Regions from separate parts of the Providencia huaxiensis genome, predicted to be linked through region 1. Evidence: predicted binding sites of a transcription regulator. Region 1 holds the regulator's gene; each other region holds the start of a gene.
The links. Region 1 encodes PurR, which represses purine synthesis genes. Its sites were predicted from a motif close to CANGCAAACGTTTGCNTG; they were not measured.
Positions count from the first base shown of each region.

Region 2: a site for PurR is predicted at 5,517-5,534, ahead of purL (phosphoribosylformylglycinamidine synthase). Genes of this name have one in related genera too.
Region 3: a site for PurR is predicted at 6,607-6,624, ahead of cvpA (colicin V production protein). Genes of this name have one in related genera too.

Region 1 is NZ_CP031123.2:1,146,572-1,154,198, forward strand. Features, by position in the region: gene punR (DNA-binding transcriptional activator PunR) at 1-663, shown strand, start outside; gene purR (HTH-type transcriptional repressor PurR) at 673-1,698, opposite strand; gene sodB (superoxide dismutase [Fe]) at 2,141-2,719, opposite strand; gene CYG50_RS06750 (Grx4 family monothiol glutaredoxin) at 3,208-3,555, shown strand; gene rnt (ribonuclease T) at 3,658-4,302, opposite strand; gene gloA (lactoylglutathione lyase) at 4,430-4,837, opposite strand; gene CYG50_RS06765 (DUF1289 domain-containing protein) at 5,005-5,244, shown strand; gene slyA (transcriptional regulator SlyA) at 5,777-6,211, shown strand; gene CYG50_RS06775 (outer membrane lipoprotein) at 6,669-7,136, opposite strand.
Region 2 is NZ_CP031123.2:2,264,543-2,272,169, forward strand. Features, by position in the region: gene CYG50_RS12220 (calcium-binding protein) at 1-1,281, opposite strand, end outside; gene purL (phosphoribosylformylglycinamidine synthase) at 1,546-5,433, opposite strand; gene mltF (membrane-bound lytic murein transglycosylase MltF) at 5,704-7,368, shown strand; gene tadA (tRNA adenosine(34) deaminase TadA) at 7,411-7,627, opposite strand, start outside.
Region 3 is NZ_CP031123.2:2,092,564-2,100,190, forward strand. Features, by position in the region: gene CYG50_RS11470 (M24 family metallopeptidase) at 1-447, opposite strand, end outside; gene yfcD (NUDIX hydrolase YfcD) at 692-1,234, opposite strand; gene CYG50_RS11480 (TIGR01777 family oxidoreductase) at 1,717-2,628, shown strand; gene CYG50_RS11485 (UbiX family flavin prenyltransferase) at 2,632-3,204, opposite strand; gene CYG50_RS11490 (YwqG family protein) at 3,309-4,133, opposite strand; gene purF (amidophosphoribosyltransferase) at 4,518-6,035, opposite strand; gene cvpA (colicin V production protein) at 6,050-6,553, opposite strand; gene dedD (cell division protein DedD) at 6,733-7,374, opposite strand; gene folC (bifunctional tetrahydrofolate synthase/dihydrofolate synthase) at 7,380-7,627, opposite strand, start outside.

The DNA of each region.
Region 1 (7,627 bases):
CAGTGCCAGCAAGTTGCAAATGGCTGGCGCGGGCAATTTAGTATTGCCGTTGATTGCATTGTTAAACCTCAAAGGACGGAACAGTTAATTATTGATTTTTATCGTCATTTTCCTGATATTGAACTTTTTATTCATCCAGAAGTGTTTAATGGAGTGTGGGATGCACTGGCTGACGGGCGCGTAGATGTTGCGATTGGTGCGACTCGAGCGTCCCCGATAGGTGAAAGATACAGTTTCCGTGATATGGGGTTTATGCCGTGGATGTGTGTCGCAAGCCCGGAACATCCATTAGCAAAAATAGGTGAAAAACTGACTGATGACCAAATGAGAGAGTATCCGAGCTTGTGCCTTGAAGATACCTCTCGTAACCTTCCCAAGCGTGATACTTGGGCACTTGATAACCAACGTCGGCTTGTCGTGCCTTACTGGGAAAATGGTCTAGCTTGTTTAGTTAACGGGTTATGCGTTGGAATGGTACCTGAGCATCGAGCAGCTCCGCTTTGTGAAAAAGGCCAATTAGTTGAGCTAGCATTAGCCCAGCCATTTCCACCCAGTCCTTGCTGTTTAACTTGGGTGGAAAATAACACATCACCCGCGCTCCGTTGGTTATTAGATTACCTTGGCGATAACGAAACGCTCAACGCAGAGTGGCTTTCAACTTAACTATTTGTCTTATCGACGGTAATCGATAAATGGACCGTCAGCGACAGAACGACGTTCTACAAGGCGAGGGTGGACTTCAATTGTTTGAGCATCTTCGCGCTTATTTACGATACGATCGAGCAGCATAGTGAAGGCCATTTGGCCTAAACGCTCTTTTGGTTGGTGGATAGTGGTCAATGCTGGGGTAAAATAGCGCGCATTTCGTACATTATCATAACCAATGATTGAAATGTCTTGTGGAACACGTAGCCCCATTTCATCAGCCGCACAAATGGCCCCCATCGCCATGATATCGCCGCCACAAAATACCGCGGTAGGGCGTTGTTTATGGCTTAAAATTTGCATCATTGCTTTATAACCAGACTCAGGTTCGAAATCACCTTGCACTATCCACTGGTCTCTCAGTGTGATCTTTGCCTCTTCCATTGCTTTTTGGAAGCCTGTTAAGCGGCCGATACCGGTGTTTCTTTCGAGCGAACCTGGGATCACACCAATATCACGGTGCCCACGATCAATTAAATAGCGGCCTGCAAGGTACCCACCATGGAATGAATTATCAATAATACTGTCTGTAAAATCACCTCGGGAGGTTCCCCAATCCATCACCACCATTGGGATATTGCGATAATCTTCAAGCATACTAATTAACGTATCTGGATATTCAGAACACATCACGAGTAGGCCATCAACGCGCTTTTGCGCTAACATTTGCAAATACGCTTTTTGTTTTCCCAAATTATTATGGGAATTACAAAGTATAAGCGTGTAACCTTTTTCATAACAACTATTTTCAACTGATTCAATGACTTCCGCAAAGTAAGGTGCTTCACTTGAGGTTGCGAGTAAACCAATCGACTTTGTATGATTAACTTTTAAACTACGGGCAACTGCACTCGGTGAATAATTGAGCTCTTTAATCGCAGCCCAGACCGCTGTCTTAGTATCATCGGCCACAAAGCGCGTTTTATTAATAACATGGGATACAGTCGTGGTAGATACGCCAGCGCGTTTCGCCACATCTTTAATCGTTGCCATGGGGAAAAAAAACTCCTGACCAATAACCGGTCTCAATAAGAATTCTTGTTAAAAAATTACCTGCATATTGATGCATTGATCCTTTGCTGGCAATAATTTAGCGATTTGTTGTCGATTTTGTCTGATCTAGCGCAAAAACGAAAGAAATAATTGATGTTATAACATGTGATATAGACACTAGTTTTACTTTTTTGGATATGTATACTTAATAACCTTAATTATTGCATGGTTATTTGTTAATTCAATTACATTAGAATGAGAGGAACTCATGGATACAGATGTTAAATATGGATTGCTTGCTGCATTGGGCTCATTAGCAATGATTATCTTTCTTGCTGCACATATTTTCTGATTTTATTTCAGCCTCAAGTAGGGTGAAATAAAAGGGCGAGTGTATCTCGCCCTTGTCTATTTATGCTTTGTTTCAATACTTGCTAGGTGACTATGCTAAGTTTTCTTCCACAAATTTCCAGTTAACCAGTGCCCAGAAGTTTTCTAAGTATTTAGGGCGGGCGTTGCGGTAATCGATATAGTAAGCATGCTCCCAAATATCAACGGTTAACACGGGTTTATCATCACCAGAAATTGGGGTCGCAGCATTCGATGTATTTACGATTGCAAGGCTACCATCTGCTTTTTTCACTAACCAAGTCCATCCAGCACCGAAGTTTTTGGTTGCTGCATCAGTAAACTGAGCTTTAAATTCAGCAAAAGAACCGAATGCTTTATTAATAGCTTCCGCAACTTTTCCTGTCGGCTCGCCACCAGCGTTTGGCGCTAAGCAATTCCAATAGAAAGTGTGGTTCCAAACTTGTGCCGCGTTGTTAAAAACCCCTGCTTCAGAAGTTTTGATTATTTCTTCTAAAGATTTTCCTTCAAAGTTAGTACCTTTGATGAGGTTATTTAAGTTAACAACGTATGTGTTGTGGTGTTTACCATAGTGATATTCTAAGGTTTCTGCAGAGATATAAGGTTCTAAAGCATCTTTTGCATACGGTAAAGCGGGTAGTTCAAATGACATTGCGTACTCCTTGATTGCTTTTATATCAAAATACTCAGGGTGTTTGCTCTTAAAGTGAGCGAAATAATATGTCACAGCTTATCATTAGAGTTTCGCCTATTGGCGATATGATACTTAATATATTAATGATAGCACGATCAACCTTACAAAGGTAAGGTAATGAGACGACTAAGATGCTAACAGATAAATAGAGAAATTACAGATAAAAATCATATAGATATTGTAGGTGAGGAACCTAAGCACATTAAATTTCAGTTCTTACTTAGAAATAGCTACTTGTTTGACTTAGGTAAAGAGAAGATAGAAAAGGTGCCTTTTTACTTTTTGGGATGCTATAGTAATGCCCCTATAAAACTGGCATATTGTATGAAACAATTCAGTTTCTTATTATATCAGTCAATCAGTCAATGTATTTTGTTAAGTTGCGGTAGACTCTCAGTTACCGGCTGACTGCAAAACCTGCATCTTTGTTTTAAGGAAGTTAAAAAATGACAACTATTGAAAGAATTGAGCGCCAAATTAAAGAAAACCCAATTTTATTATATATGAAAGGCTCTCCTAAACTTCCGAGCTGTGGTTTTTCTGCTCAGGCAGTACAAGCTCTGTCTTCTTGTGGTGAACGTTTTGCCTATGTTGATATCTTACAAAATCCAGATATTCGTGCGGAATTACCAAAATATGCAAATTGGCCAACTTTCCCTCAACTGTGGGTTGATGGTGAGCTGGTCGGTGGCTGTGATATCATCATGGAAATGTTCCAGCGTGGTGAGCTTCAATCTCTAATTAAAGAAACGGCTGATAAATACCGTTCAGCAGATGAAGCTAGTGCAGACTGAATTAAGCCATAATTAAAAGACTGAAAAACCGTATTTGGTGAAAGCATTGATGACTTTCTACTAAACACGGTTTTTTTTATGTCATGACTATTGATAAAAAGATTATTGAGAGTCTTCAATAATTGGCCAACCACCCAATTTCTTCCACTTATTAACAATTTCGCAAAATAGCAGAGCCGTTCGATTCGTATCATACAACGCGCCATGAGCTTGTTTGCCATCAAATGGGATACCTGCGGAAACACACGCTTTTGCCAAAATGGTTTGACCAAATACTAAGCCACTTAATGCCGCTGTATCAAAGGTTGCAAATGGATGGAAAGGATTACGTTTTAAACCTGCTCGTTCGGCAGCATTCATGACAAAGCTGTGATCAAAATTTGCGTTATGAGCGACAATAATTGCGCGATTACAATCTGTATTTTTCATGCCCTTGCGGATGACTTTGAATATCGCATGAAGAGCCTCATATTCGCTAACAGCACCGCGTAGAGGGTTAGTTGGATCAATTCCTGTGAAGGCAAGAGCGGATGGCTCAAGATTTGCGCCTTCAAAAGGTTCTACATGAAAATGTAATGTTTCATCCATGGAGAGCCAGCCGTCTTTGTCCATTTTTAAGGTGATGGCAGCAATTTCTAACAGGCCGTCAGTTTTTGCATTAAACCCACCTGTTTCAACATCAATAACGACAGGATAGTATCCCCTGAAGCGGTTCACTAGGGCATTTGGATTGTTTTTTTCAGACATTAGGACTTTCAGTTTTAGTTTTCTGGTTGGGTGACATTATGCCAAAACCAGTAAAAATTTGCAGGTAAACGGTGATAAAAGTTTAGGCGATGAGTTAGGCGCCTAAACTTTTAAATTATATCGCTAATTAATGGCCTAGGCCTTTACTTGCGCTTTTGTTTTCGATCAGCTCAATTTTATAGCCATCTGGATCTTCGACAAATGCAATCACAGTTGTTCCACCCTTAACAGGGCCCGCTTCACGAGTTACGTTACCACCCGCACTACGGATATCATCGCACGTTTTTGCAACATCATCGACGCCTAAGGCGATATGACCATATGCGTTACCCATGTCATATTGGTCAACACCCCAGTTATAGGTTAACTCTATGACAGCGCCTTCACTTTCATCGCTGTAGCCAACAAATGCGAGAGAGTATTTATACTCTGTGTTTTCACTGGTTCTTAATAAGCGCATGCCTAACACTTTTGTGTAAAAGTCGATAGAACGCTGCATATCAGTAACACGTAACATAGTATGGAGTAAGCGCATTTTTAAACCTCTTGGAATCAGCCTGAATCGATTTACCTATTAATATAACGTGCTTAAATTAATAAATACAATGATTACAGTTTGTTTTTTGAACAAATAATGGTAATACTCATTTCTAGGAGTATATCATACATTTATGGTGATTTTTTCTTTTGAAGGGGAAAGTTATGGCTGAACAACTTGAATTTTTTGAGATCCCCAGCCCTTGTCGTGGTATTTGCCAAAGTAATGAACAAGGCTATTGTCGAGGTTGTTACCGCACTCGTGATGAACGCTTTAACTGGTTAAAATTTTCGGATAGTGAAAAACGAAATGTCCTTCGTTTATGTCACCAACGTTATTTAAGAATATTAAATAAAAAAATAGCTCAAGAGAAAACCATCGATACACAACAACAACTTTTCTAGTCTCCTGTTTAAAAATAATGATAAAAAAATCAAATGTTTTATTTTTAATGAAAATTAATTCATAATAAATTATTAGCATGCTATTTATTTCCGAGTTTATATTTCAATGAAATTTTATTTATTCAAAATTATTATAGATTAAATTTAAATGACTGTAATTAACATGATTTTAAGATTAACTATATTTGTTTGTTTTTTAAAGGTTTATGTGACATTGTTTTTTTTATTGTTATTCATGACTGCTATAAGAGCTAAAATAGATAGATCAAAAAGGAGAGTGCGGCTATTCTTATTAATAAGATAATTGATAGGTTATCTTATTAAGCTTAGGTTGAGAAAATGTATGAATCAACGACATATTAATTAGAGTTATATCGCATAATAAATCAGCTGTTGTAACTAGATATAGGTATTTAATAGCTAATATATAAATAAAAAGTTGTAAGTATAAAGGGAAATTAATATATAATTCAAAAAATAATATGAAGATGGTATATTTTTTTGACATTATAATTATATAAAGGAGGGTAAATTGGAATCACAAATTGGGACAGAGTTATCACGTGTTGTTCGCATGTGGAGAGCATTAATCGACTATCGTTTGAAGCCTCTTAAACTTACACAAACACATTGGGTTACATTGCATAATATAAGTCAACTACCGCCTGAGCAATCTCAAATACAGTTAGCAAAAGCGATTGGTATTGAACAGCCTTCACTAGTAAGGACTCTAGATCAGTTAGAGGAAAAAAAGCTTATTTCCAGACATACTTGTACAAATGATAGGAGAGCTAAAAGGATAAAGTTAACGGAAGAATCTGAACCCTTTATTAAAACGGTAGATCAAGTCATAAACAATACGCGTATAGAGATATTGAACAATATTAGTAAAGATGAACTTTATCAATTATCACAGTTACTTATGAAACTTGAAAAAAATATTTTAAGATTACAAAATGATTCTTGATATGAAAATAATATACCTAACTAATAAATGGTGTGCTAATCATTAAACTAGCAATTAAGTAATCGGGCTATGTAATTTGTATGATGGTGATATAGGAATAGGTCAATGGAAATAATAATTACACCCAGTTATGATTCTTGATAAGTCATTACCTTTAAATATAATTAATACTGTTAATTATATTTACCTACGGTATTTCTAATTGTTAGCTGGCTAATTTATTAGTGCGTATTAATTAATAATAAACGATTTATTAAAGGGGGAAAGTTAAGTGCCTTTTTGAGCTCGAAAGCAAGGCATTTATTTGTAAGCAAGAAACTGTATTACCTAAAAGCTATGTATGATAAATATAAAATATAATTATATATCATAAAGTAACTATATTATTCAGCAATATTATTTTAAGGCATACTCACCGGCATTGGCCAGTGAGTATGCCTAATTTCGTATCGTAAGATTACCGAGGAGACACAGTCACTGTATTTCCGCTATTTGCAATCATAACACGTTGGCCATTACGGAAGGTGCTAGGGTCTTGTTTTTGAACAACAACAATGTTTTTGCCGCTATCGAGGCGGATCTCTAATTGAACACCTTGGCTTCTATTTAATGCGCCTTGAGCTTCCTGACCGGCTAAACCACCGGCAATAGCACCTGCAGCTGTTGCTAATGTGTTACCTGTACCACCACCGATGGTGTTACCTAATAACCCACCAAGAACAGCACCACCAATTGCGCCAATTACGTTACCGTCTTCACCAGCTTGAATAGTCACAGGGCGAGCATTCAGAACAGTACCATAAGTCACAGTCTGTACCTGTTTCGCATCCTTGGCAGAAATAGTATCACCAGAAAGCGTACTGGTATTGACACAGCCTGATAAGGCTGCAACTGCTACAACACCTACAAAAACTTTCTTAAGCATAAGAACTCCTATGAGATTTGCTGTCTGTGGCACTAACATAGCATCGTATATTTGTTTTCACCATAAATACAACAAGTATCAAAATAATGGTATTAAAAAGCGATGGTTAGATTACCGATTCTGATTTAAATAGAGCGTAAACACTAGGTAAAATATCTCAAATTCGTGATTATTTCATTCAATAAGGCACTCTTTGTTAAATATTCACATAGGGTAGTCAATTCATGAGCATCATTTCGCACAAGTTGCCAAACAGGGTAAGGCTTTAAACTTTAACTGAAGCGCGAAACAGTTATGCTGAGCTGATCAATGCATTATGTACCATAATATTGAAAATGAAAATTTCAGACATTAAAAAACGACTTTTTTATTTGGTTTGTCTAGCAATTTTTAGTTTTAAAGTACTTATTTATTATTCCTGCGAAGCGCTCCGAGAAATTGCATCGAATTGTTGACAAAATTTGTCATCAAAGCACAATCTTTTGTAGCTG
Region 2 (7,627 bases), 1.1 Mb from region 1:
AATCTCTCCTCTTCTATGGTAAAATTCATCAGATTGCTGAGTAAATAAATCGGGTCTTTTTTCAGTAACTATTTCATGTCCATCTACCTTTAGGTTAATCTTAAATAGATTATCATTCGCATCCTTTATATATATATGTTGGAATTCTTTATTTTCATAACCTACGAATTTGATATTCAGTTTTTTATCATTAAACATATTGGCAAAATATATTGAGTGACCCTCTGCACGTAACTGCTTTCCATATTCATCAAACAGCTTTATAATAATGCTATTATCGCGACCATCCCTTCCTTTCATATTACTAAGATCAACGGTCAATTCTGACTGTGCAAGACCACCTATTTTCAATTGATAAATATCATTCCCTTTTGTTGCTATAATATAGCTATCTCTATTTACCATAGTTAAGTTATCATCATTATGACTACCTGTGTACGTTAGGTTTTTAACATTCCCATTAGGATTAAAATCCCCCCATGACGGAGATGAATACCCCTGATTATTGATAATAATATTTTTCTTTTCTTGATTGATGATAACTTTGTCATTCTCAGCACGCCTCTTAAGATAATCTTTATCTTGAAAATAGCTAATCTCATAAATCTTATCAAAACTTTCCTTATTTCTATAATTTTTTAGAATAGGTGTTAAACAGAAACCATCATGGGTATAAAGTTGATAATGATGTTTTAATACTTTTCCATCTGCTGAATTTTGATACGCATTTTTTAATGTTAAGTTCAACTCTAAAGTATCCGTCGTTTTATAAGGCGACTTTGTCTTAATTGTTAACATCAGGTCATTATCAATGAGTTTTACATTAGCTATCTCATTTAGCGTATAACCTAAGTTAACTTCACTCTGGCTTTCAGTTTTTTCAACAATTCTCGCATTTAATTTAATTGTTTTTTTATTCTTAACATTCTCCCATTGATAACGGCGTAAATAATAATTATCATCGCCATCTCCACCTCGTGCAACACCCGACCGAAAAATAAGATGATCGTTTCCATCATACCCATTAATCGAAGCTTTCATTTTACCTGCATCTAATACATTGTTTTCTTTATTCCCTTTTATAAATAAATTTGATTTTACCTCCCCTGAAAAAACAACATTTCTAGTATTTTTCAGTTTAACTTCATGCCCTTCCTCCTCATTTAAATTAAGGCCATCTCTCATTAAATTAATGTATATTGATTTCTTATCAATATAATCCAAACCTTCAATTTCCTTATCATAAGACATCATCATTTTTAATTTATTTATAGCATCCATATTAACTCTCTAGAATTTTACCGTGAATATAAATAACTAAGTCATTCACTGCCTTAGCACTATTTAACATTCAACAATTTAGCACTTAATTTATTTTTTAATTAAAAAGTTAATCTGATATATTAATAAATTTATTCATGAAATAAATTAGAAATTAATTAATATTTAAATAATAAAAAAGCACTCTATCAAGTTGGCTTTATACCTAGTGATAGAGTGCTTGTATTCAAAATTTGCTTAGAGACTAATTTGCTTAAATGCTAATTAACCTAATTGCTTACGTGCGTTACGGAAAATACGCATCCATGGGCTATCTTCTCCCCAATTTTCAGGGTGCCATGAATTGCTCACGGTACGGAAAACACGCTCTGGGTGCGGCATCATGATCGTTGCTCGGCCATCTTTCGAGGTCACCGAAGTAATACCATTAATTGACCCATTCGGATTAGCTGGATATTGTTCTGTCACTTGGCCGTAGTTATTTACGAAGCGCATTGCCACCAGCCCATTATCTTCTAACTGCTGTAAATGTGCAGCCGCACGGGTTTCCACTTGCCCTTCCCCATGAGAAACCGCTATTGGCATACGAGAGCCCGCCATGTCTTGCAGCAACAGCGATGGGCTTTTTGCTATTTCAACTAAGCTAAAACGCGCTTCAAAGCGTTCAGAACGGTTACGCACAAAACGCGGCCAGAACTCTGCACCTGGAATAAGCGTATGTAAATTCGACATCATCTGGCAGCCATTACATACCCCCAGTGATAAGGTGTCTGCACGGTTAAAGAACGCAGCAAATTCATCGCGGACTTTATTGTTGAACAGAATAGATTTTGCCCAACCCTCGCCTGCACCTAATACGTCCCCATAAGAGAAACCGCCGCAAGCCACTAATGTTTGGAACTGTTCCAAAGACAAGTTACCTGCAAGTAAATCACTCATATGCACATCAACTGCGTCGAAACCAGCACGGTCGAAAGCGGCAGCCATTTCCACATGGGAGTTCACGCCTTGTTCACGTAAAACGGCCACTTTAGGACGCACACCAGACAAAATAAACGGTGCTGCAATGTCTTCTTCAATGTCATAAGTCAGTTTCACATTCAAACCAGGGTCTTGGTTATCCTGTTTTAATGCGTGTTCTTCATCTGCGCACACTTCGTTATCGCGCAAACGCTGCATTTGCCAAGTCGTTTCAGCCCACCATTGACGCAGTAAGCTGCGAGACTCACGATAAACAACGGTATCTCGGCTATTGATGATCACGGCATCATCCTTTATTGCAGAACCTAGATGATGAACACAGCCTGCAAGCCCTGCTTGCTCAAAGCATTCTGCCACATACGCTCTATCAGCTTCATGAATTTGAATGACCGCACCTAACTCTTCGTTAAATAACGCTGCCAGCGTGTCTTCATCAAAAGAGCTGATATCAACATTAATGCCGCAATGACCCGCAAAGGCCATTTCCACTAACGTCACGAATAAACCACCATCTGAGCGGTCATGGTAGGCTAATAGTTTTTGCTCTGATAATAACTTCTGAATGGTATTAAAGAAGCCGAGCAAGACTTCCGGGCTGCGTACATCAGGGGCTTTATTACCTAATTGACGATATACCTGTGCAAGTGCAGAACCGCCCAGTGCGTTATTGCCTTGTCCAAGGTCAATTAATAACAAGGCGTTATCATGGCCTGTTTTTAGCTCAGGTGTCACTGTTAAGCGGACATCTTCAACACGGCCAAATGCGCTGATCACCAAGGACAGTGGCGATGTCATTTCACGTTCTTCGCCATCTTGCTGCCAACGGGTTTTCATTGACATGGAGTCTTTACCAACTGGGATCGTTAACCCTAACGCAGGGCAAAGTTCTTCCCCAACCGCTTTAACCGCTTCATATAAACCTGCGTCTTCCCCCGGGTGCCCAGCTGCTGCCATCCAGTTTGCAGAAAGTTTTACACGTTTAAGATCTTGCACATAAGAACACGCTAAGTTAGTTAATGCTTCACCTACCGCCATACGCGCTGACGCAGCGAAATCCACTAAAGCCACTGGCGTTCTTTCGCCAATTGACATGGATTCCCCATAGTAGCTATCTAAGCTAGCAGTGGTTACCGCACAGTCAGCGACAGGAATTTGCCATGGGCCAACCATCTGGTCACGAGCAACCATACCTGTAACTGTGCGGTCGCCAATGGTAATTAAGAATGTTTTTTCAGCTACAGCAGGTAAATGCAGGACACGTTTTACCGCTTCATTTAAATTAATCGCCGTTCTGTCTAATGAATCCGGCTCTGCCTTTAATGTTTTCACGTCACGCAACATTTTTGGCGTTTTGCCTAATAAAACATCCAGTGGCATGTCTATTGGTTGGTTAGCAAAGTGTTCATCATTCAGCGTTAAATGACGCTCTTCAGTGGCTTCCCCAATCACTGCGAACGGAGCACGTTCACGTTCACAAATCGCGGTGAACACAGGAAGTTGCTCGGGTGAAACGGCCATTACATAACGTTCTTGAGATTCATTACACCAAACCTCCAGTGGGCTCATTCCTGGTTCATCATTGAGAATTTTACGTAGCTCAAAGCGCCCACCACGGCCACCATCACTGACCAGTTCAGGCATTGCGTTCGACAAACCGCCTGCGCCGACGTCATGGATAAATAAAATTGGGTTATCATCACCCAGTTGCCAGCAGCTATCGATGACTTCTTGGCAACGGCGTTCCATCTCTGCATTATCGCGCTGTACCGAAGCAAAATCGAGGTCTGCATCTGATTGGCCGGATGCCATGGATGAAGCGGCTCCGCCACCTAATCCAATATTCATCGAAGGGCCACCCAGTACAATGAGTTTGGCACCAACCGTAATTTCACCTTTTTGTACGTGATCAGCACGGATATTGCCGATGCCACCCGCCAACATGATAGGTTTATGATAACCACGTAACTCTTCACCATTGTGGCTATTGACCTTTTCTTCATAAGTACGGAAATAACCTAATAACGCAGGACGGCCAAATTCATTATTAAATGCCGCGCCGCCTAATGGCCCTTCCATCATAATATCTAAAGCGGTCACAATGCGTTCTGGCTTACCAAAATCCTCTTCCCAAGGCTGTTCAAAGCCGGGAATGCGTAAGTTAGAAACAGAGAAACCCACTAAACCGGCTTTTGGCTTAGCACCACGGCCCGTTGCGCCTTCGTCACGAATTTCACCGCCAGAGCCCGTTGCTGCGCCTGGCCAAGGGGAAATCGCTGTTGGGTGGTTATGAGTTTCGACCTTCATTAAGATATGAGCATCTTCTTGATGATAACGGTAGGTACGCCCTTCAGGCTCAGGGAAGAAACGCCCAACAGATGAACCTTCCATCACCGCAGCATTATCTTTATAAGCAGATAAAACATGGTCAGGTGTTTTTTCAAAGGTGTTTTTAATCATTTTAAACAGCGACTTAGGCTGTTCTTCACCATCAATAACCCAATCTGCATTAAAGATTTTGTGGCGGCAATGTTCTGAGTTTGCTTGAGCAAACATGTAAAGCTCAACATCCGTTGGGTTACGTTCTAACCCAATAAATGCATCTAGCAAGTAATCAATTTCGTCATCAGCTAACGCTAGACCCATTTCCCTATTTGCTGTTTCCAATGCAAGGCGGCCGCCCGTAATCACGTCAATAGATTTCATTGGTGCCGGCTGCTGCTGCACAAATAATGCGCTCGCTTGTTCAAAAGAAGAGAAAATGCTTTCCATCATGCGATCGTGTAACGCCGCGATCACTTCATGCCACTGTTCTTGGGTCAGTTCATCACCTTGAATATAGTAAGCAATCCCACGCTCAATGCGCTTTACTTGGCTAAGGCCACAATTATGGGCAATATCCGTTGCTTTTGAAGACCATGGAGAGATAGTACCCGGACGAGGGGTGACTAAAATAAGCTTACCGAATGGGTCGTGCTCTGCCAGAGAAGGACCATACTTTAACAAACTGCTTAGTTTGCCTTGCTCGCTATCACTCAACGGCGCTGATAATTCAGCAAAGTGCATATATTCAGCATAGATATCCGTGACAGGAAGCTGTTTTTCTGCAAACAGCGCCAAAAGGCGGGTAATACGAAATGCTGATAGAGCAGGTGAACCACGCAAAATTTCCATCGTCTTAATTTCTCTCTTTTAAACGCCAGCCCTGAACATGAAAGCAGGGAAACCGGAACACATTATAGAGCAATGTTCATCAATACGAAACCGTTTGCGTGATTAAAAATAAAGCGATTAGTTAAATATTATTCTGTGCTAAATACGATAATATAGGTTGCACCGTTCCTAAATGTTGAGCAAAATAGCCGACCACTGGAATTATAACCATTACTTAGCCATACTCTTTTATGGACATACAACACCAGTCAATGCACGAGAAACTATTATTTGAATAACTTAAAAGTTAACTATTTAATTGTCGTGGTCATCGCGCTACTGGCTACTATGGTCATCGGTTTTAACGTCCGTTGGCCCAATACGCAAGATTCACAAATTAATAAAATTATTTCTCAAGGTGAATTACGTATTAGTGCCGTTAGCTCACCACTTATCTATATTGATGAGCAAAAACAGCTGCGTGGGTTTGACTACGAGCTGGCTCAAGGCTTTGCCTCATACCTAGGAGTTAAGCTTAAAATAACCATCCGCCCAACATTCGAGCAAATATTCGATGACCTTGAAAATGGTGATGCTGATATCGCAGTCGCGGGCTTGCTGTATAACAAAGATCGTTTAGCCAAAACGAAAACAGGTCCAAGTTATCTTAATGTTACTCAACAGCTTGTCTATCGCAAAGGGACCAATCGACCTAAAAATTTCAATGAAATTAATGGTAAATTGTTAGTTACAGCAGGTACGGCTCATGCAAGTACACTGAAAGAACTGGCCAAAGAATACCCAAACCTAAAATGGGAAGAAACCTCAAAATACAATACCAATCAAATCCTTGAAATGGTTGCCGATGGTGAGGTTGACTACACATTAGAAGACTCTATCGCTGTTGCGCTACAGCAACGCATTCACCCTCAAATTGCCGTTGCTTTTGATCTCTTGGATGAACATGCTGTCACTTGGTACATGCGTCGTAGCAAAGAAAACAGTTTAGACGCTGCATTGCTTGATTTCTTCAATCTCAGCCATGAAACCGAATTACTCGCACGTCTTAATGAAAAATATTTTAGCCATGTAGAGTCTTTCGATTATTTCGACACAATGGCATTTATAAAAGCAATTGATAGCAAGCTCCCTGAATATCAACCACTTTTTGAAAAATACGCTCAAGTCATTGACTGGAAACTGTTAGCGGCTATCGCATGGCAAGAGTCCCATTGGGATCCTTTAGCAACTTCGCCTACAGGGGTACGCGGTTTGATGATGCTAACCAAGCCAACAGCAACAACAATGGGTATTGTGGACAGGTTAGACCCTGAAGAAAGTATCAAGGGTGGGGCCGCGTATATTGCTTATATTATGGAACGTTTACCTGAAACCATCGAAGAGGATGACCGTATCTGGTTCGCCCTTTCTGCCTATAATATGGGATATGGGCATATGCAGGATGTGCGTAAATTAACTGAAATGTTAGGTGGAGACCCTAACAGGTGGTTAGACGTAAAAGCCCGTTTACCCTTATTAACGCAGAAAAAATATTACTCACAACTCACTTATGGCTATGCTCGTGGCCATGAAGCTTATCGTTACGTTGAAAACATTCGTCGTTATCATCAAAGCCTAGTTGGTTACCTACAAAGCCAAGAAAGAAAGCAACATGCGCTTGATATTGCGCAAAAATCACTTATTTATTTAATTTCTCCAGAAGATCTTACCCCAGCAGGGGCTCAAACGATTCAAAACCAGTCCCCTGTTACTGAAAAAGTGAGTATTTCGCACTTAGAGAAAATGCGTTCTACGACACAACCCCCTAAAACTCTTGAAGAAAAAAGACTACCATTAGGAAAATATTTGCTTTCACTGCACCCATCGCAAAATACCGATGAGGCCGATGGTGATGCCGCTGTCTCTCCACCAAAAGCACCTGAAAACCCGCTATAAGTTGTGCAGAAATAAAAAATAAAAGCGCTAAATTTTATTGTGTTAGCGCTTTTGTTCTTTTTTTTGGGCTCTACGCAGTTTAAAAAAAGCACTCAGCATTGAAGAACACTCTTTTTCTAGAACACCACCAGTAACATCAACATAATGATTTAGCCCAGCTTGCCCCATGATATTTAGGTAAGAACCACAAGCTCCTGTTTTAAAGTCCTTCGCGCCATAAACTACACGGCTAATGCGGCTGTGGATCATTGCACCTGCA
Region 3 (7,627 bases), 950 kb from region 1:
GTTTAATTCAATCGCAACCGGTTTTCCATAAACGCCTGCATCTGACAACGCCTCTTTAAGTATATTAAAAATCGTTTCTATTGGGCTATTAATTGGCCTTGCCTTCATTACTTTGCCATTTTCAGGATTGTAAGGGTCGTCTACATCCACCCAAATTGGAAATGTTTTAATCTTTGCATTAGGCATTTGAAGTGACAAATTTGCCGCTTCAAATTCATTCATAATAACCAATGATTCAATAGACGGATCACGAAAAATAACCGCGATCGCAGAGCCTGTTTGCCTGAAAGTATACATAAAGAAGCTCGCAAAACCGGTTAAGTGATAGAAATTATCACCCACTGTTGCGATTAATGCTTCAATCCCTTCACGCTCCATAATCTCACGAGCTTTGTGGGTTACGTTCTCAAGGTGTTGTTGTTTCAAAAAAGTATTCTGTTTATTCATTATCATTTTTATTCTCTCGAAGCGTCATATCTACATCACGCAGTGCATCATATCGCAAACGATAAATGTTAAGATCTGCCACATTATATCTAGTGTGGAAATGAATACATCGTTTAACATACAAGTTTTTTATAACTAATAGTTATATATTAGCCAGAAATTAACTTTGCTAGAGATTTGATTTTAGGGAAAATAAAGAAAAGGACTAAATAAATTAGCCCTTTAATCATTTAAGTCTGAGTAGTTATAAGTTTTCAGCACAAGTGATGGTTTTTTCTAACTCATTATTACGCGTTAACCATAAAGAAAGCGCTTTGAGTGAATCTGGCGTAAATTCGTCACAGCGTGCACTGATCTCTTTCGGGGTCAACCAACTGACCTCAGCCACTTCAGACTCTTGTAAAGCGAATGGGCCATGGCTTACACAACTAAACAACCCGCCCCATACACGACAATGCGCATCTTCAAAATAAAAATGGCCATGTTCAGCAAAAGGAACACCTGCAATACCCAGCTCTTCTTCCGCTTCGCGCTTTGCAGAATCAAGGATGTTTTCACCTTTTGTAACGACTCCTCCTGCTGTTGCATCAAGGAAGCCGGGGTGAAAATCTTTAATGTCTGTGCGTCGTTGAACCAGTATTTTTCCCATTCCATCATGGACAACGATGTAAGTTGCACGATGGCGTAGGTTTTCTGCTCGCATTTGGCTACGTGTTGCCTGAGCAATCACCGTATTGTCTTCATCAACAATATCGACCCACTCAACGACTTCGGTTGGTTGTTCCATCCTGTAAACCTTTTATTTTTAAGCTAAAACTGCTTATATCATTAGACTGATTATTATTGTGTGCCAAACAATACTAATCTGCATTGATCCACAACTATAGAAACGATCCTAGCTGAATTTGTGATGGGTTGCCATCATAAAAAAACACTTCTTTATTACAATGATAATGAAATCCTGTTTCTTTAAGGTAGCCCAAGCAAATCATACAAATTGTGTTCACAAATGCTATAGTTAAATCATAACGCTGTAGTTTGTGACACTAATGAAAAGTTAATACGCAAAGTTGGTGTATTGTGACTAAGGTGACAGAACGTAGGCAACAACGCTGCGGTTTGAGTATATTGACAGGGGGTATCCCCTAAATAGTTCAAATTGCAGCTAGGCGCTAAGAGATGGCATCCTTAGGAGCATACACAAGTATGTGACTAAGGTGACAGAACGTAGGCAACAACGCTGCGGTTTGAAATATGACGGGGATGGCGATGAAGATACTCATAACAGGCGGCACCGGGCTAATCGGAACACCACTTATCCAAAAACTGATCTCTCTAGAGCATCAGGTTACTGTATTAAGCCGCTCTCCACAAAAAGTTTATAGCCATTTTTGCAAGGCTGTTGAGTGCTGGACGACGCTCAATGATCAAACTCACTTAAATGACTTTGATGCTGTCATTAACCTTGCTGGCGAACCCATCGCGGACAAGCGCTGGACAGAGGAACAAAAAAAATTATTGTGTGACAGCCGCTGGAAATTAACTCAACAGCTTAGTGAATTAATTACGGCCAGTGAAACACCACCTCGCGTATTTTTATCGGGTTCAGCCGTTGGTTATTATGGTAACCAAGGCCAATCAGTCGTCACAGAAGACGAACAGCCCCACGATGAATTTACTCACCAACTCACACAGCATTGGGAAGCTTTAGCCGCTAATGCACAATCAGAAAAAACGCGTGTTTGTTTATTACGCACCGGCTTAGTGTTATCAGCGAATGGCGGTTTACTTGCCAAAATTCTCCCCATTTTTAAAATGGGTGCGGGAGGTCCAATTGGTGACGGGAAACAATACATGCCATGGATACATATCAATGATATGGTTCGTGCGATTTGTTTTCTATTAGATACTCCAACACTCTCTGGCCCTTTTAATATGACCTCACCTTATCCGGTTCATAATGACTTATTTTCTGCCACATTAGGTGATGTTCTCAATCGCCCTTCATTTGTGCGAACACCCGCTTTTGTGATTAAGACCATTATGGGTGAATCTGCAGCGCTGGTCTTGGGTGGCCAACAGGCGATCCCCAAACGATTAGAAGAGGCAGGCTTTCAATTTGAACATATCGAATTAAAAGAAGCGCTTACTGACTTGCTTATTCCACATGCTGATCAGTAAATATTATTTCGCCCCCTGCCAGCGGTGAAATAGGTCTTGTTCTAGTTCGATATCAAACTGATCAAGAATGCGGTTAACCGTTTGGTCAATAATATCTTGGATTGTTTCAGGTTGGTGATAAAACGCAGGCATTGGGGGCATGATCACGGCTCCCATTTCTGCTGCTTGAACCATTAATTTCAAATGCCCAACATGCAATGGCGTTTCACGGACACCTAAAAGTAATTTTTTACCTTCTTTCAGTACCACGTCCGCCGCTCTAGTGACCAACGTATCTGTATAACTATGAACAATACCTGATAACGTCTTCATGGTACAAGGCATGATCACCATGCCAGCAGTACGGAACGACCCCGAAGAGATCGCAGCTGCGATATCGCGGCTATCATAGTTATGGTCAGCGAGCTGTTGAACCTCTTTGACACTGTAATCTGTTTCTAATGCTAATGTTTGTCGGGCAGCCGCACTCATCACCAAATGGGTTTCTACCTCTTTGACAGGTTTCAACACTTCAAGCAAGCGAACACCATAAATAGCCCCACTTGCCCCGGTTAACCCAATGATCAGTTTTTTCATTTCGCTGCCCTATTCACGATAACTCACCGTATTATATACAAATCTCACTAGAATGGCAGATACCAACGACGCTGTAGCTCTAGCTATGAGGAATTTTTTGGCTATCAGCCGCAATCCCAATTATACACGACTCGACTAAAATCACGTTTTTTCAGATCATCGGGGTGAATAAAGAAATTACCCACACCGATATCCCCCCAAAGGATCCCACTTTCATAATCACTATTGATTTGCAGAAGTAATTCATATTGTTGAATTTTTTCTTCATATTCCCTTGGGTCACTTTGGGTAAAAAATGGATAACCGCCAATGCAGTGAGCGCCTGACTCGAATGCATCACTATAAGGTTCAACCCATTCGTCGTAAAAGTCTTCACCTTCAAATTGGTCTTCATAATCGTAGAGGTTGTCGACCCCTAAAATTTTCTGACCAAATTGGAAATCATCGATACTGATGTACTGCTCCGCGAGCGCATATTCAATACGGCATTGACAGTCTATCGGTGTATAATAATCATCGCTGTGCGCTGCAATAACCTCAGAGAAATCTTGGGTTAATTGGTTTGAGTCTTCAATAATATCTTCCCAATAGACAACCCTGAAATCTTCTTGGTTTTGTCTGTCATTGAAATCGGCACCATATAAATCATCACCGCCAATAAAAAATTGCAAAATACCCTTTTCTGGATAATTTTCGAGTTTAGGCATTTGTGCAAAATTAATTTGTGCCAACAACTTTAAAGGAGTTCCTTCACTATTCGTCGGGTATTTTTCATTCAGTGGCAAATATGGCATACCACCGACTCGACTCTCCCATAACACAGTGTTTTCAATTGGGGTTAAGGCCATTGTAACAAGCGGCTTTTTAGTGGCTTTGATTTTATCTGCGAAAGGTTTAATTACATCAGGAAGGGAATTGAAGTCGACCATATAGCATTCCAAATAGACAGTTAATGTCCCTCTAGACTACTTGATTTTTACGTATTTAAAATCAGATATAACTGTAACTTATCCTTTCATTTCAAGTCATAGTTATAAAACTATAACTAATTTTCTAAATAGTTTCGGTTACAGCTAGGCGGCGAATGAAGCTATCCCAAGGAGCATACAAAAGTATGTGACTTGGGTAGCTGAATGAAGCCAACAACGCTGTAAATTTAATGACGACAAAAAATCACAATCACCATTAATTTTCTAAATAGTTTCGGTTACAGCTAGGCGGCAAATGAGGCTATCCCAAGGAGCATACAAAAGTATGTGACTTGGGTAGCTGAATGAAGCCAACAACGCTGTAGCCCAAACTATGACGAAAATTTAGCCTTCGTTGTAAATTTCCAAATCCTCAACCTCACTCTGGTCCTTCAACTTTAACTCATCGTCTTTCCGTAAGTTTTCTAAGTAGTCTAAATAACTTTGGTCGATATCCTTTGTCACATAAATACCATCAAATACCGAGCATTCAAACTCCGTGATTTCCGGGTTTTCTTCTTTAACAGCATCCACCAAATCACTTAAATCTTGGAATATCAGGCCATCTGCACCGATAAGCTTACGAATTTCATCCACTTCACGACCGTGTGCAATCAATTCATTTGCATTTGGCATATCAATACCATACACGTTAGGGAAACGCACTTCGGGTGCCGCTGAGGCAAAATAAACATTTTTTGCTCCAGCTTCGCGTGCTAGCTCAACAATTTGCTCAGATGTTGTTCCGCGCACAATTGAGTCATCGATGAGTAAGACGTTTTTATCACGAAACTCTGCACGGTTCGCATTAAGTTTACGACGTACGGATTTACGACGTTCTTGCTGACCCGGCATGATAAATGTACGGCCTACATAGCGGTTTTTCACGAAACCTTGGCGATATGGTTTATCAAGAATATGTGCGATTTCTAGCGCAATATCACACGATGTTTCTGGGATAGGGATCACCACATCGATATTTAAATCTTCCCATTCACGGGCAATTTTGGCGCCCAGTTTTTGTCCCATACGTAATCTTGCGTTATATACCGACACTTTATCAATAAAAGAGTCTTGGCGAGCAAAATAGACATATTCAAAGATACATGGGGTTAATTGTGGGTTATCAGAGCATTGGCGTGTAAATAATTGCCCTCTTTCTGTCACATATACCGCTTCACCCGGAGCGACATCGCGTAAAAATTCGAAGCCTAAAGTATCAAGCGCGACACTCTCTGAAGCGACCATATATTCATGCTCACCGCTTTCAGTAATGCGGCGCCCTAATACTAACGGACGGATACCATGAGGGTCACGGAAGGCTAACATGCCATGCCCAATAATTAATGCCACGCATGCATATGCACCGCGTATTTTCTTATGCATGGCTGCCACTGCACTGAAAACATTGTCTGGCTCGAGAGGAAAATGGTCAAACCTATCTAGCTCATGCGCTAATACGTTCAGTAGTATTTCAGAATCAGAGGTGGTGTTAACATGGCGGCGAGCAGTTTCAAATAAGCTTCGCGTTAGTTCGTGAGCGTTTGTCAGATTACCATTATGTGCAAGGGTAATACCAAAAGGTGAGTTTACATAGAAAGGCTGTGCTTCTGATGCACTCGAACTGCCTGCTGTAGGATAACGAACATGGCCCAACCCCATACAACCTTGTAGTCTGAGCATATGTCGGGTTTCAAAGACGTCTTTTACAAGGCCATTCGCTTTACGTAAACGAATATTATTTTTGCCATCAATTGTGGCAATACCTGCTGCATCTTGCCCACGATGCTGAAGCACCGTGAGAGCATCATAAATTGATTGGTTTACCGGTGTAACACCGGCGATACCGACAATACCGCACATTTAGTCTTTCCTCATCAGCCAGACGGAGAAATGTTCTCCGGTAGGAAACTTGACGCATTTTGCAGGTAGTCAAAAAACCACCTGATTATATGACTGAACTGCGGAATAAGTTCCGAACGCTGCCAGTCCTCACTTTGAGGTAATGGTGTAAATGTATCGAGAAAAAACAGCAATGCCGAAACAATCAGTACACCACGCAACGCGCCGAAGCAGATCCCCAGAACCCGATCTGTGCCTGATAACCCGGTTTTTTGTACCAACGAGCTAATCACATAGTTCACCACCGCGCCAACAATTAATGTGGCGATAAACAGAGCAGCGATAGCAATGCCATTTCTAACCAGCACATCCTCAAAGCGAGTAAAATAGCCCGCTAAATAAGGATAAAACGTACTCGCAACAAAAAAAGCACAGCCCCATGTAACCAATGAGAGCGCCTCTCGTACAAACCCACGGATCAAGCTAACTAGTGCCGAGAAGCCAATAATGGCGATAATTGTGTAATCTATCCAGACCATATTTTATTCCAAAATTCGCACTCACGACATCAGCGAAGTGCATTCTAACAGAAAACGAAAACGTTTGCGCAACCATTTTTCTATCAATTTTAAAAAAATAGCGGCGAAAAGAAAAAATCATAATCGCCGCAGTAAGTTACTAAATCCCCTTACCTTTTAGGGATTATTGAAATTCTATTTTAAGGTTTATAGCTTTGAATTATTCCTTTTGTTCCCGTAATCTTGTTCAATTCAGGTAAAGCGGCTTCTAAGCGCTGCCTTGAGGCCTCAGGCCCTACGTAAATACGTGTGAGTTTATTATTCACCGGTTTTGCAGGAACCGTATACACCTGGTAACCAGATAACCTTAGTTTAGCGACAATCTCCTCAACTTTACTTGCATTGTTCAATGCAATCACTTGCACCACAAATGCTTTGCCCTGTGGCTGAGGTTTTGGCTCGGGCTTAGGTTCAGGCTTCGGTTGTGGTTTCGGTTCAACTTTAGGTTCAGGCTTAGGATCTGGCTTGACTGGTTCAACTACGCTCGGTGCAGGGCTTGTTGTCGATGGCCGTGTTTCAACCTGTTCGTTTTGCTGCTGCGTAATGGCTTCTGACAACATGGCTTCAGAAGCCCCTTCTGAAGAAGCGGTGGTTGTCGTACTCACAATAGGCGCGATTGCCTCAATATCTTCTTCATCACCCGGTTTAGGGATAATAGGAATGGCCGCAAATTCATTTTCATTGTATTTTTTATCGCCATCAAGCAGAGCAGGAAGCACAATGACACCTACTGCTACGAGCACAATGGCGCCAGCAAGTCGATTCTGAAATTTACTAGCCACCGGCACTATCCTTCTTGATTTTCCAATAACATCATGACGTGAGCGACGGTATGAAATGACCCGCACACCACAATCACATCTTGCTCGTTTGCATCGATGCAAGCTTGTTGCCACGCTTTTTCTACACTGCCAAACTGGTTAGCTGCTGGTAAATATTGACTAAGTTGGGCCACATCGGCTCCCCTAAACTCAGTTAATGGCGCAAGGTACCAGTCGGTGACTTGTTGTGATAAGCACTCAAGCGTCCCTTTGA